3 regions of the Glutamicibacter sp. BW80 genome follow, and region 1 is predicted to be linked to each of the others. Evidence: predicted binding sites of a transcription regulator. Region 1 holds the regulator's gene; each other region holds the start of a gene.

Region 1 (3,276 bases):
GCGCACCAGGCGAATCGCGTCGGTCACCTCGGGGGCCGCCGCTAGATAGCCCACGCGGGCGCCGGCCAGGCCGAAAGCCTTGGACATCGTGCGCGAGACGATCAAGCGCTGGCGCCCTTCGAGCAGGGTGAGCGCCGATCGGGTACCTGCCAGCGAGAATTCTGCGTAGGCTTCATCCACGATCACCATGGCGTCGGTTTCGCTGGCGGCCTCATAGACCGCTTCGATAACGTCCAAGCCCAGTGCGGTTCCGGTCGGGTTATTCGGGGAGCACAGGAATACCACGTTTGGGCGGTGTTCGCGCACCTGCGCGGCGGCGGATTCGGCCGAGAGGGTGAAGTCTTCGGCACGGTTTCCGGCAATGAATTCGGTATCGGTGCCACTTGCGAGCAACGGGTACATCGAGTACGTGGGGACGAAACTCAGCAGGCTGCGCCCCGGGCCGCCGAAGGCCTGCAGGATCTGCTGGAGAATTTCGTTCGAGCCGTTTGCGGCCCAAATGTTGTCGCGGGTCAGTTCGTGACCGAGGTAGTCGGCGAGCAGCTCGCGCAATTCGGTAAATTCACGATCCGGGTAACGGTTCAGGCCGGCAGCCGCTTTGGCTACTTCCTGAGCGATGGCATCGATAACTGTCGCTGGCAATGGATGGGTGTTCTCGTTGACGTTCAGCTGAATGGGAACGTCAATTTGTGGCGCTCCATATGGGGATAGCCCGCGGAGATTCTCACGCAGGGGCAGCTGACTCAGAAGTTCACTACGGTCATTCACGCATTAATTCTAATGGTGAGGCGCTCTCGCCGGTGAATCCACGACAAGAACAGGTAACAATGGTGAGCTGGCACCTAGTTTGAAAGTACGGGGATATCCAAAGTGTCCCCGACGTACAGCACACCAGCATCGATGGAGTTCAATTCCTCAATGTGGTTCATCGCCGCGTTGACTTCGTAGCCTGCAGCGTACTCGCTGGCCAGCCCCCATAGAGTGTCACCGGGAATCACGGTGACCTCCACAGTCGCCGGGCCGCTGGGCAGGTCCGTGGATGCTTGGGCGCTGCTGGTGAACATGAACGCCGCGGCGATCGTGAGGAGGAAGACCGGTATGCCTACCAGTACTGCCCAACCCCGACGGTTGATGCGGATCCTCATTGGTCTTTTGCTCTGCTGTGGGTGAAGTGCCAGAGTTGCCACGACTTTTTCTCCTCAACGGTTACGTGTGATGCGAACCAATATTCGAATGCAATCTTCGAACACCTGTTCGATACTAGTACATCTTTTCTAACAGAGCCAGATCGAACTTGTCCAGATGTTTTCGAACAAATCTTTGAAAGAAGCCCTGTGATCAACTAAGATTTCGAAGTAGTCGATCAATGAATACATCACAACATTGGGCACCGACAGTTTGTAGCTTCGAACTGAGGACCGAATGCAAGGGAAGGCAAAAATACATGTCAGCATCACAGCGCACTCCCCGGTCGAACGCCCGTTCGCTGACGATACGTCAGAAAAAGATCCTCGAAACCATCCAGCGTGCGATCGGCAAGAATGGCTATCCGCCGTCGATGCGTGAGATTGGCGACTCGGTCGGGCTCAAAAGCCTTTCGAGCGTGACTCACCAGCTCGGTCAGCTCGAAAAGCTTGGGTACATTCGTCGCGACCCGAGGCGTCCTCGAGCCATGGAGATTTTGCTTCCGTTGCAGCTTGCGGAGGACGGCGAGGGAAGCAGCGAGCCGCAGAGCGCGCCGGAACCCGTTGAGGACACGAAGGTCATCGAGCTGAGCTCCTCGGCGGATACCACGATGGTTCCCTTGGTCGGACGCATCGCCGCCGGTGGACCAATTTTGGCGGAGCAAACCGTCGAAGACGTCTTTTCCCTACCACGCCAGCTGGTTGGCCACGGCGAGCTGTTCATGCTCAAGGTGTCGGGCGATTCGATGGTGGATGCGGCAATTTGCGATGGCGACTGGGTGGTCGTCCGTCGCCAGCAGACCGCGGAGAACGGCGATATTGTGGCCGCATTGCTTGACGAGGAAGCCACGGTGAAGACCTTCCGTCAGCGCGATGGCCACACCTGGTTGCTGCCACAGAATTCACGTTACGAGCCGATTCTCGGCGACGCTGCCACGGTGATGGGACGCGTCGTGTCGGTGATGCGCTCGCTGTAGCGGGCAAGTCTGTTCCAACGAGCCATTCGGCCTCACCCATTCTCGGTGAGACCGGATGGCTTTTATTTTGCGTCGAGCTGGCTCGGCGGCAGGCTCACGCGCCCGGCCGCCTGGAGGATCGTCCAGCGTTGGGTGGCCGCAGAAAGCTCCGTCTCGACCCGGTCCGCGAGCTGGCTCGCCGTGTCGCAGACCAATCGCGCGGCGGTGCGCCGGGTCGCGGCGGGCAGGCGTTCATCGTTCGCGGCGAGCGCCAGGTAGCGGCAGAGGATTCCAGTGAACAGATTGCCGTCTCCACCGGATTCCAGGCGCAGGCCCTGTGCCGCAGTGGCGAGCCGATCGTTGATCGCCTGGATCAGCGAGACAGCTTGCGCCAGATGCTCCGCGGACCCGGCGGCCAGCAATGCACCGAGCACGGTGCCCTGGTTGTAGGTGTAGATCGCTTCCTCGGTGCGCGGGCCGCCGGCGGTCAGGCGGATGCCGTCGAGGTAGAGCCCGGAAGGTGTGCTGTAAAGCTCGCGGCGCAGCCAGTCCAGCAGCCCGGTGGCGGTGTCTAAATCCGCGATGCGTGCGAAATACAGGGCCGCCGGGGCGTTGGTGGGCGTGTTCTTGAAGTCGCGTTTGCGCGACCAGTAAAGCCCGCCGCCGAGCTTCTCGTCTTGGCCGCGCACCAGCTGTCGACCCAGTGCACGCATGGCTAGGGTGGCGAGCAGCGCCGGGCGGGCGGTGAGCTGCTGGCTCAGCCCATTGAGCCGTTGGCTGGCAAGCAGCAACCAGGCCATGTCGTCGTAGAAGTAATTCGGGAAGCGGCCGAAATTGCGCAGCAGGATGCCGCGCAGCAGCTGTTTGGCCCGCCGCCAGTGCCTCTGGGCCGCGCACCGGTGACCGGAGTGCAGCTCATGGAAGGCCGCGTCGAGGATCGCGTCGAGATAGTGTGCCTGCCACCAGTAGTGCCATTCGGACCAGGGGCGCGGGCGTTTTCTAGGCGCTGGCGCGGCAGGCATCGCATGCAGCGAGCCGATCCAGGTGCCGGGCAGGCCCATGAGCCGATGGCCGAATCGGGCGTGCAGGTCCTCGCCTGCCACCGCGGCCAGGGCCTCCCAGTGTGCGGGATCGTG
Region 2 (3,276 bases), on a different contig from region 1:
GGCACGGAATCTGGCGCATGTACTGCTCGTAGCGATCGCGTGCGTGATCCGATTCGGTTTCCTCATGCTTGCGGTGCACATAGGAGATGACGCCTTCGAACCCGGTGGAGTACTTGCGCTCCCGGCCGAAACGGTTCTTGTACTGCACGACGACCTTGTGGTCTTTGCCGTTCAGGATCGCCTGGCGCGCCGGTGCCGGCAGGTCCTTCCAGGCGGTGTCCATGCCGAAGCCCAGCTCCTTGCCGAGCCCCTCGATCAACCGGTTCCAGTATTCGGTGGTCGCCTTGCCCAAGGACCACGGCGCGATGGCCCCGTCGGCCAGCTTGACCTCGGCATCCGGGACGATCAGGTGCTCATCGACTTCGAGCTTGGTGCCGATGCCGCTGCAGGCCGAACAGGCGCCGAAGGGGTTATTGAAGGAGAAGGTCCGGGGTTCGATCTCATCGATGGCCAGCGGGTGCTCGTTCGGGCAGGCGAGGTTCTCGGAGAACGCACGGACGCGCTTCGGGTCATCCTCCGCCAGATCCACGAAGTCCACCAGCACGCGGCCATCGGCCAGAGTCAGTGCGGTTTCCACCGAGTCGGTCAGCCGCTGGTGCACCGTGTCGTTAATGGCCAGGCGGTCAACGACCACCTCGATGGTGTGCTTGACCTGCTTGGCCAGCTTAGGCGGCTCGGTCAGCTGAATGGTTGTGCCATCGACCCGGGCACGGGAGAATCCCTTGGAGGAGAGCTCGGCGAACAAGTCAACGAACTCGCCCTTGCGGGCGCGCACCACCGGGGCCAGCACCTGGAAGCGGGTCTTCTCCGGCATCTCCAGCAGCTGGTCGACGATCTGCTGCGGCGACTGCTTCGAAATGGGCTCCCCGCATTCGGGGCAGTGCGGGCGTCCTACGCGGGCCCAAAGCAGGCGCATGTAGTCATACACCTCGGTGATGGTGCCCACGGTGGACCGCGGGTTGCGGCTCGTGGACTTCTGGTCGATCGACACGGCCGGGGAAAGCCCCTCGATGAAGTCCACATCCGGCTTGTCGACCTGGCCCAGGAACATCCGTGCATAGGCGGACAGGGATTCGACGTAGCGGCGCTGCCCCTCGGCGAAAATCGTATCGAAGGCCAGCGATGACTTGCCGGAGCCGGACAAGCCGGTAAAGACGATCATCGCGTCGCGCGGAAGATCCACATCTACGTTCTTCAGGTTGTGCTCGCGCGCACCCTTGACGATCAGACGGGACAAATCCAGTTTTTTGCTTTCTGCAGTAATAGCCACGAAGCAATACTAATCGAAAACTACTTCGAATAAACGTGGTGCTTGGCACAAATGCGCGTTACTTTCGCGCAGGGCGATATCCCGGGCATTTCCAGCCCTGAAGATTTGCTGGTCGGCGGCCGTTTCGAGCCTCGGACGGATCGAGCAGGAGAAACCAGACGATTAGGCACCAGCGTCGGCAGCGTTCATCCTCTTGGCATGTCCCCACAAAACTGCCCCGACGAGCCATGTGGCCGGCACCTCCCGGCGAAGCGCTCCAGCCCGGCCACGGAACCCTTGGCCTTCAACTAAATACGGCCACCGGCGTCCGCTGGGATGACTTGCCAGTTCGCTCGGATAATGGGAGGCTGAGCTCCCGCGCCGGCATTGAGGAAATGTATCCACCATGAGCAAAACCATTATCATCACCGGCGGCAGCGACGGCATCGGTGCGGCCGCCGCGCGCACGCTGGTTGGCCGTGGCCATCGCGTCGTCATCGTCGGGCGCTCGGAGGGCAAAACCAAAAGCATCGCCGCAGAGCTGTCTGTGCCTTACTATGTCGCGGATTTCGCGGAGCTGAACCAAGTCAGAAAGCTGGCAGATGATCTGCTGAAGGCATACCCGGAAATCAACGTGCTCGCGAATAACGCAGGCGGGATCATGGGTAAGCGAACCCAAACCGTTGATGGGCATGAAACCACTTTCCAGGTCAACCACCTTGCTCCGTTCCTGCTCACCAGCTTGCTCATGCCAGCGCTGTTTGCCGGCAAGGCAACGATTATCCAGACAGCCAGTGCGGCCGCTCGGATCTTCGGGCGGATGGATATCGAAGACCTGCAGAATACCGTGGGCTACGCCCCGCAGAAAGCCTATGGCAACGCGAAACTCGCTAACATCCTCTTCACTCAGGAATTGCAGCACCGGTTCGGACCACGAGGCGTCACTGCCGTTGCTTTCCATCCGGGTATCGTCGCCAGCAGCTTTGCCAGCGAAACTACGCATTTCATGCGGCGCATTTACCACGGGCCACTCAAACGACTATTTACGGTCACTCCCGAAAAAGGGTCAGATCAGCTTGTTTGGCTCGCGGAAGGGACTCCTGGAACGACTTTCCTGCCGGGTTCCTACTATGAATCCCGCAGGATAGCGACAAGGGTAAGTGCCGAAATGCACAACCCGAAGTTCGCAGAACAACTCTGGAAGAAGTCGGCTTCACTGCTCCGAACCGCCAACTGACAGGATTTGCCCGAGTTATCTGAGCGTGGCGCAGAATCTGCCGATGGTTCTGGTGCAGTGCGGTTTGGGCCCAACTTGCATGAACCAACCTTTAGGGACACTCAAATCGCGTTTCGGGTTAGCTCGCCTCGCACAGCCCGGTGCCCCATGGCCCGAAGGCCACTGATTAGCGAGGCAGCGAGCTGAAAGCGGCGCGCAGGTATCTGACCGCGGTTTCTTCGTCCACCGACCAGGTCTGGGCGACGCGTGCCAGATCGGCTGCGGCATCGCTGACTTCTTGCTGGGCGCGATCCTCGGCCGCTTGCACGATGGTTCCGTGCCGCCCGCGGGTCACTACCGCACCCTGGGCTTCCAGCTCCTTATAGACCTTAGCCACCGTGTTCACCGCAAGATCCAGGTCACCGGCGAGCGCCCGCACCGAGGGAAGCTTGGTTCCGGGTGCCAAATCTCCACCCGCAATACGTGCCAGGATTTGCTCACGTACCTGCTGGTACGGTGCGACAGCCGATTTCGAGTCGATACGGATGAAATCCAGATTGGCCATGGGCGCTCCATTCGGTGCAATGCTTTAGTTGATTCACTGAGCCTATCGCGTTCAAGCCAGTCGCCACCGTAGGGTAATGGGTATGAGTGAACTTCTATTAGCCGACGTCACGATTCGGTCGGTGAGCGTCTCGGAAATGAACAACAACGTTTACTTGGTCACCGAACGGGCCAGTGGCAAACAACTACTGATCGATGCGGCCGACGAAACTCCTGCGATTCTTGAACTCGTGGCCAGCGCCGCCAA
Region 3 (3,276 bases), on a different contig from region 1:
TGTCGAAGATCTTGTGATAGATCTCGTGGCGGCGCGCGGATTCCACGTCGATGTCGATATCCGGCAAGGTGGTGCGGGTATCGGAGAGGAAGCGTTCGAAGACCAGGTCGTGCTGCAGCGGGTTGACCTGGCTGATTCCCAGCAGGTAGTTGACCAGGGAGGAGGCGCCGGAGCCGCGGGCAGCCACCCGCACGCCCATGCCGGTGATCAGGTTGACGGTTTCGGCGACGGTGAGGAAGTAGCCGGCGAAGTCCAGCCTTTCGATCACCCCCAGCTCCAGGCCCAGCTGCTTTTCGATCTCGCTGCGCTTGGTGTTCGGCAGCAGACGCGGCGCGGCGGCGAAGACTCGTTCGGTCAGTTCCTGCTGGGCCGGACGGTGCAAGCCGATGATTGTCGCTTCGGGGATCACCGGCCGCTTCCAGCCAAGATCCGTATGCGCATCCAGCGCCGCCCAGTTAGCGAGCTGCTCGGTATTGCGCAGGAGCCTATAGGCCCAGGCACGTTCGGTCACCCGGGAGAGGTCTTGGGCTAGCTGATGCATCTGGGCCGGGGTTTTCAGCCATCCCTGCCCGGTGGGCTGCAGCTCTTCCAGCGCGCTGAGCCTGCCCAGCACCCGGGCCGAGTCGAGGATGTCGGCGGTGACCGCCCCGTCGGCGTCGGCATAGCGCACCGCGTTGCTGAGCACCGGGGCGATGCCAAGCTCCGCGGCGAAGCGCAGCAGCTTGCTGGCGAAGCCCAGGCTGTAGCGCTTGCCGGGTGCGGAGAGGTGGGTGGTGATTTCTGCGCGCAGCTGCCCGCCGGCCAGCTTCTTCCAGTGGGCCATCAGCGCTCGGGCCTGAGAGTACTTGCCGCGCTCGATGGCCCGCGACACGTCGGATTCGGCACCGAGCAGCAGCATCAGTTGCCCGCCGGCCAGCCGCTGCGCCAGGTCGGCTTGGCTCAGCCCGATGATTCCGCGCGGGTTCTGGTGCGCCGCGGAGACCGCGCGGCACAGTGCGGCGTATCCGCGTCCTTGGGTGTTTCCGCGGGCGAGCAGGATAATGCGTCCGTCGGGTTTTCCCTGGCTGTCAAGTACCGCGAGGTTCACTCCGAGGATCGGGCGCAGCCCCTCGGCGAGGCAGGCTCCGACATGCTTGACCGCGCCGAAGAGCCCGTCTCGGTCGGTGAGCGCCAGCGCCTCGGCTCCCTGCGCGCGGGCGGCGGCCGCCAGCTGGGGCGGGCTGGAGACGCCATAGTGCGCGCTATAGGAGGAGGTGACGTTCAGGTGGGTGAAGCTCATGGGCGGATCCTTCGAAACAGCGTAGGAATACCATTAGAACAAAGTTTCGAAAGATGTGCATTTATGCCCGGTCAGGCGCTGATCGGCAACTCCTGATTCACCCGGATCAGCCGCCAGCGCGTGGATTGCGGATCAAAACTGACGTCAATGCTCCGCGTGGGGCCGCGGCCCGCAGCTTGGGTGATCTCCAGCCGCCAGATCTCGTAATCCGCTAGTCCAGCGCCAATTCCGCGGGGTATGCGCAGGTTTTCGTCCCACCATTTGCGGCGTTCGAACCACCGTTGCGGCTCGGCGACCAGCCGATACTCGCAACCCTGCCAGGAAACCCGCAAAGGCACCCCGCTTGGGGCGCAGGAAACCTGGATCGACTCGGTAAAAATGCCCACGTGCAACTCCTTCAACCCTACTAACTCAATCTTATTCGAATACGTGTTCGAACAACAGCTACGCTAGTCAGCTCGACGGACACTTTAGCGTCGGGGAAGTATCAAAGCCCCGTCCACGTCTAGGGCTCTGGTGCTACGCGGGTCCGCGCCCTGAAGCACGCAAGTCCAGGGCAAGGAAAGCTCTGAGACGAAGTTGGCTACCGGCCCGAAAACTTTTACGGCCGCTGGCCTATTACCTAAAGTGAGACCCGTCCGACCGGGAAGGAACTCCACGTTCGTTGGCCCGTGGTTCACGCCGCCAAGTGGCGTACCTTGACGTTGCGCAGCGTGAGGAACGGTTGAGCCGGCGGAGGGTTCAACCGTTCCTACGGAGCATCCGAATTTCAGAGGGACTTGCCGAATAGACCCGACGAATGGCAGCGCTCAGGGCAAAAGAGGAGGAATACCCGACCTCACGGGCTATCTGCCCCAATGGAGAATTGGTGTTCTGCAGGGCATCCCAGGCCAGCGCCAAACGCAACCGGGTGAGGTATCCAACCGGTGGCATTCCCATGGCTTCATGAAACGCCGCGGAAAAGGCCGAACGGGACATGGCAGCGATCCCGGCGAGCAGTGCCACACTCCAGGGCTCCGCCGGATCGGACCACATTGCCCCCACCGCGGCTGAAATCCCCGGTTTTGCACCCGGGACCATGCCGGCCCCCGGCATTTGCTGCAGCACTTGGAGCGCGAGGATATCCAAAAGCCGATCCAAGACCAGCGACTGCACAGGCCCTTGCCGCTCGGCTTCAAGGTGCAGCAGCTCAACCCAATTCCAGAGCGCTGCATCCTCTATCAGGCATAGCGCTCGCCCCTCGCAGATCAGGTCGGTAATCGCACTGGTTGTGGTGAAGGTGCAGACCAGCAATTGGTCCGCCCCGTCGCGGGCGTTACCCCACGAACGGACGCCGTGGCGCAGCGTCTCAGTGACCGGCCGCGCCGCAGGGCCGAGGCATTGCTGGCCTGGTCCAATTAGGTATGTTTCAACGGCGGCGGCACGCGGCCGTGCGCTGTCAGCAAACACCCGATAGGGCGCCGTCCCGTGAATGACCACTAGGTTTCCCGGTTCGGCTTGGATCGTTGTTTCGCCTCGCTGCACCGCGCAAGATCCGCTACGCACCGCCAGGATTGTCAACGCGCAGCGATCTTGGACTTCGACTTCCCAGTCCCCTGCCATGCTCATGCGCAGGATGAAGCCATCACGGGCACGCGGCCCCGCCGGAAAGGCATGTTGAGCGGTCACTCCCTCAGATTGGACGATGACGCATGTTTTGTCGAGTTTCAAACATTCTGCATCTGCGATCCGTGCGCTTGAATGAATACCACGCATAGGAAAACGGCTCCCCTCCCAGCTCTCACACCCCGGTCAGGGACGGTGGCATGATCCCCGAATGGCTAGCGGCCACATTGCTCATAACAACTATTAGCAGCGCCGGGATTGTTGCAGGTTTTTATGCCGCCTTCGCGCTGACGGTCCTCCCGGCCTTGGCCTCGGTCCAGGATTCGGCAGCCGGCGACTTCATGATCTCGCTGAACCAGCACGCCGAACGTCCCGCTTTTCTCAGCTTATTT

The links. Region 1 encodes LexA, which represses DNA repair genes until DNA is damaged. Its sites were predicted from a motif close to TCGAACANNTGTTCGA; they were not measured.
Region 2: the regulator LexA is predicted to act here: its motif matches at 1,284-1,299, upstream of uvrA (excinuclease ABC subunit UvrA).
Region 3: the regulator LexA is predicted to act here: its motif matches at 1,701-1,716, upstream of CIK76_RS07150 (DUF6504 family protein).

What each region holds. Positions count from the first base shown of each region.
Region 1 is NZ_NRGV01000059.1:48,393-51,668, forward strand. Features, by position in the region: gene CIK76_RS15585 (histidinol-phosphate transaminase) at 1-768, opposite strand, end outside; gene CIK76_RS15590 (LysM peptidoglycan-binding domain-containing protein) at 843-1,145, opposite strand; gene lexA (transcriptional repressor LexA) at 1,445-2,161, shown strand; gene CIK76_RS15600 (glycoside hydrolase family 76 protein) at 2,224-3,276, opposite strand, start outside.
Region 2 is NZ_NRGV01000030.1:280,151-283,426, forward strand. Features, by position in the region: gene uvrA (excinuclease ABC subunit UvrA) at 1-1,270, opposite strand, end outside; gene CIK76_RS07985 (SDR family NAD(P)-dependent oxidoreductase) at 1,656-2,486, shown strand; gene CIK76_RS07990 (GntR family transcriptional regulator) at 2,653-3,030, opposite strand; gene CIK76_RS07995 (MBL fold metallo-hydrolase) at 3,113-3,276, shown strand, end outside.
Region 3 is NZ_NRGV01000030.1:111,144-114,419, forward strand. Features, by position in the region: gene dnaE (DNA polymerase III subunit alpha) at 1-1,279, opposite strand, end outside; gene CIK76_RS07150 (DUF6504 family protein) at 1,351-1,665, opposite strand; gene CIK76_RS07155 (AraC family transcriptional regulator) at 2,021-2,947, opposite strand; gene CIK76_RS07160 (DUF1772 domain-containing protein) at 3,085-3,276, shown strand, end outside.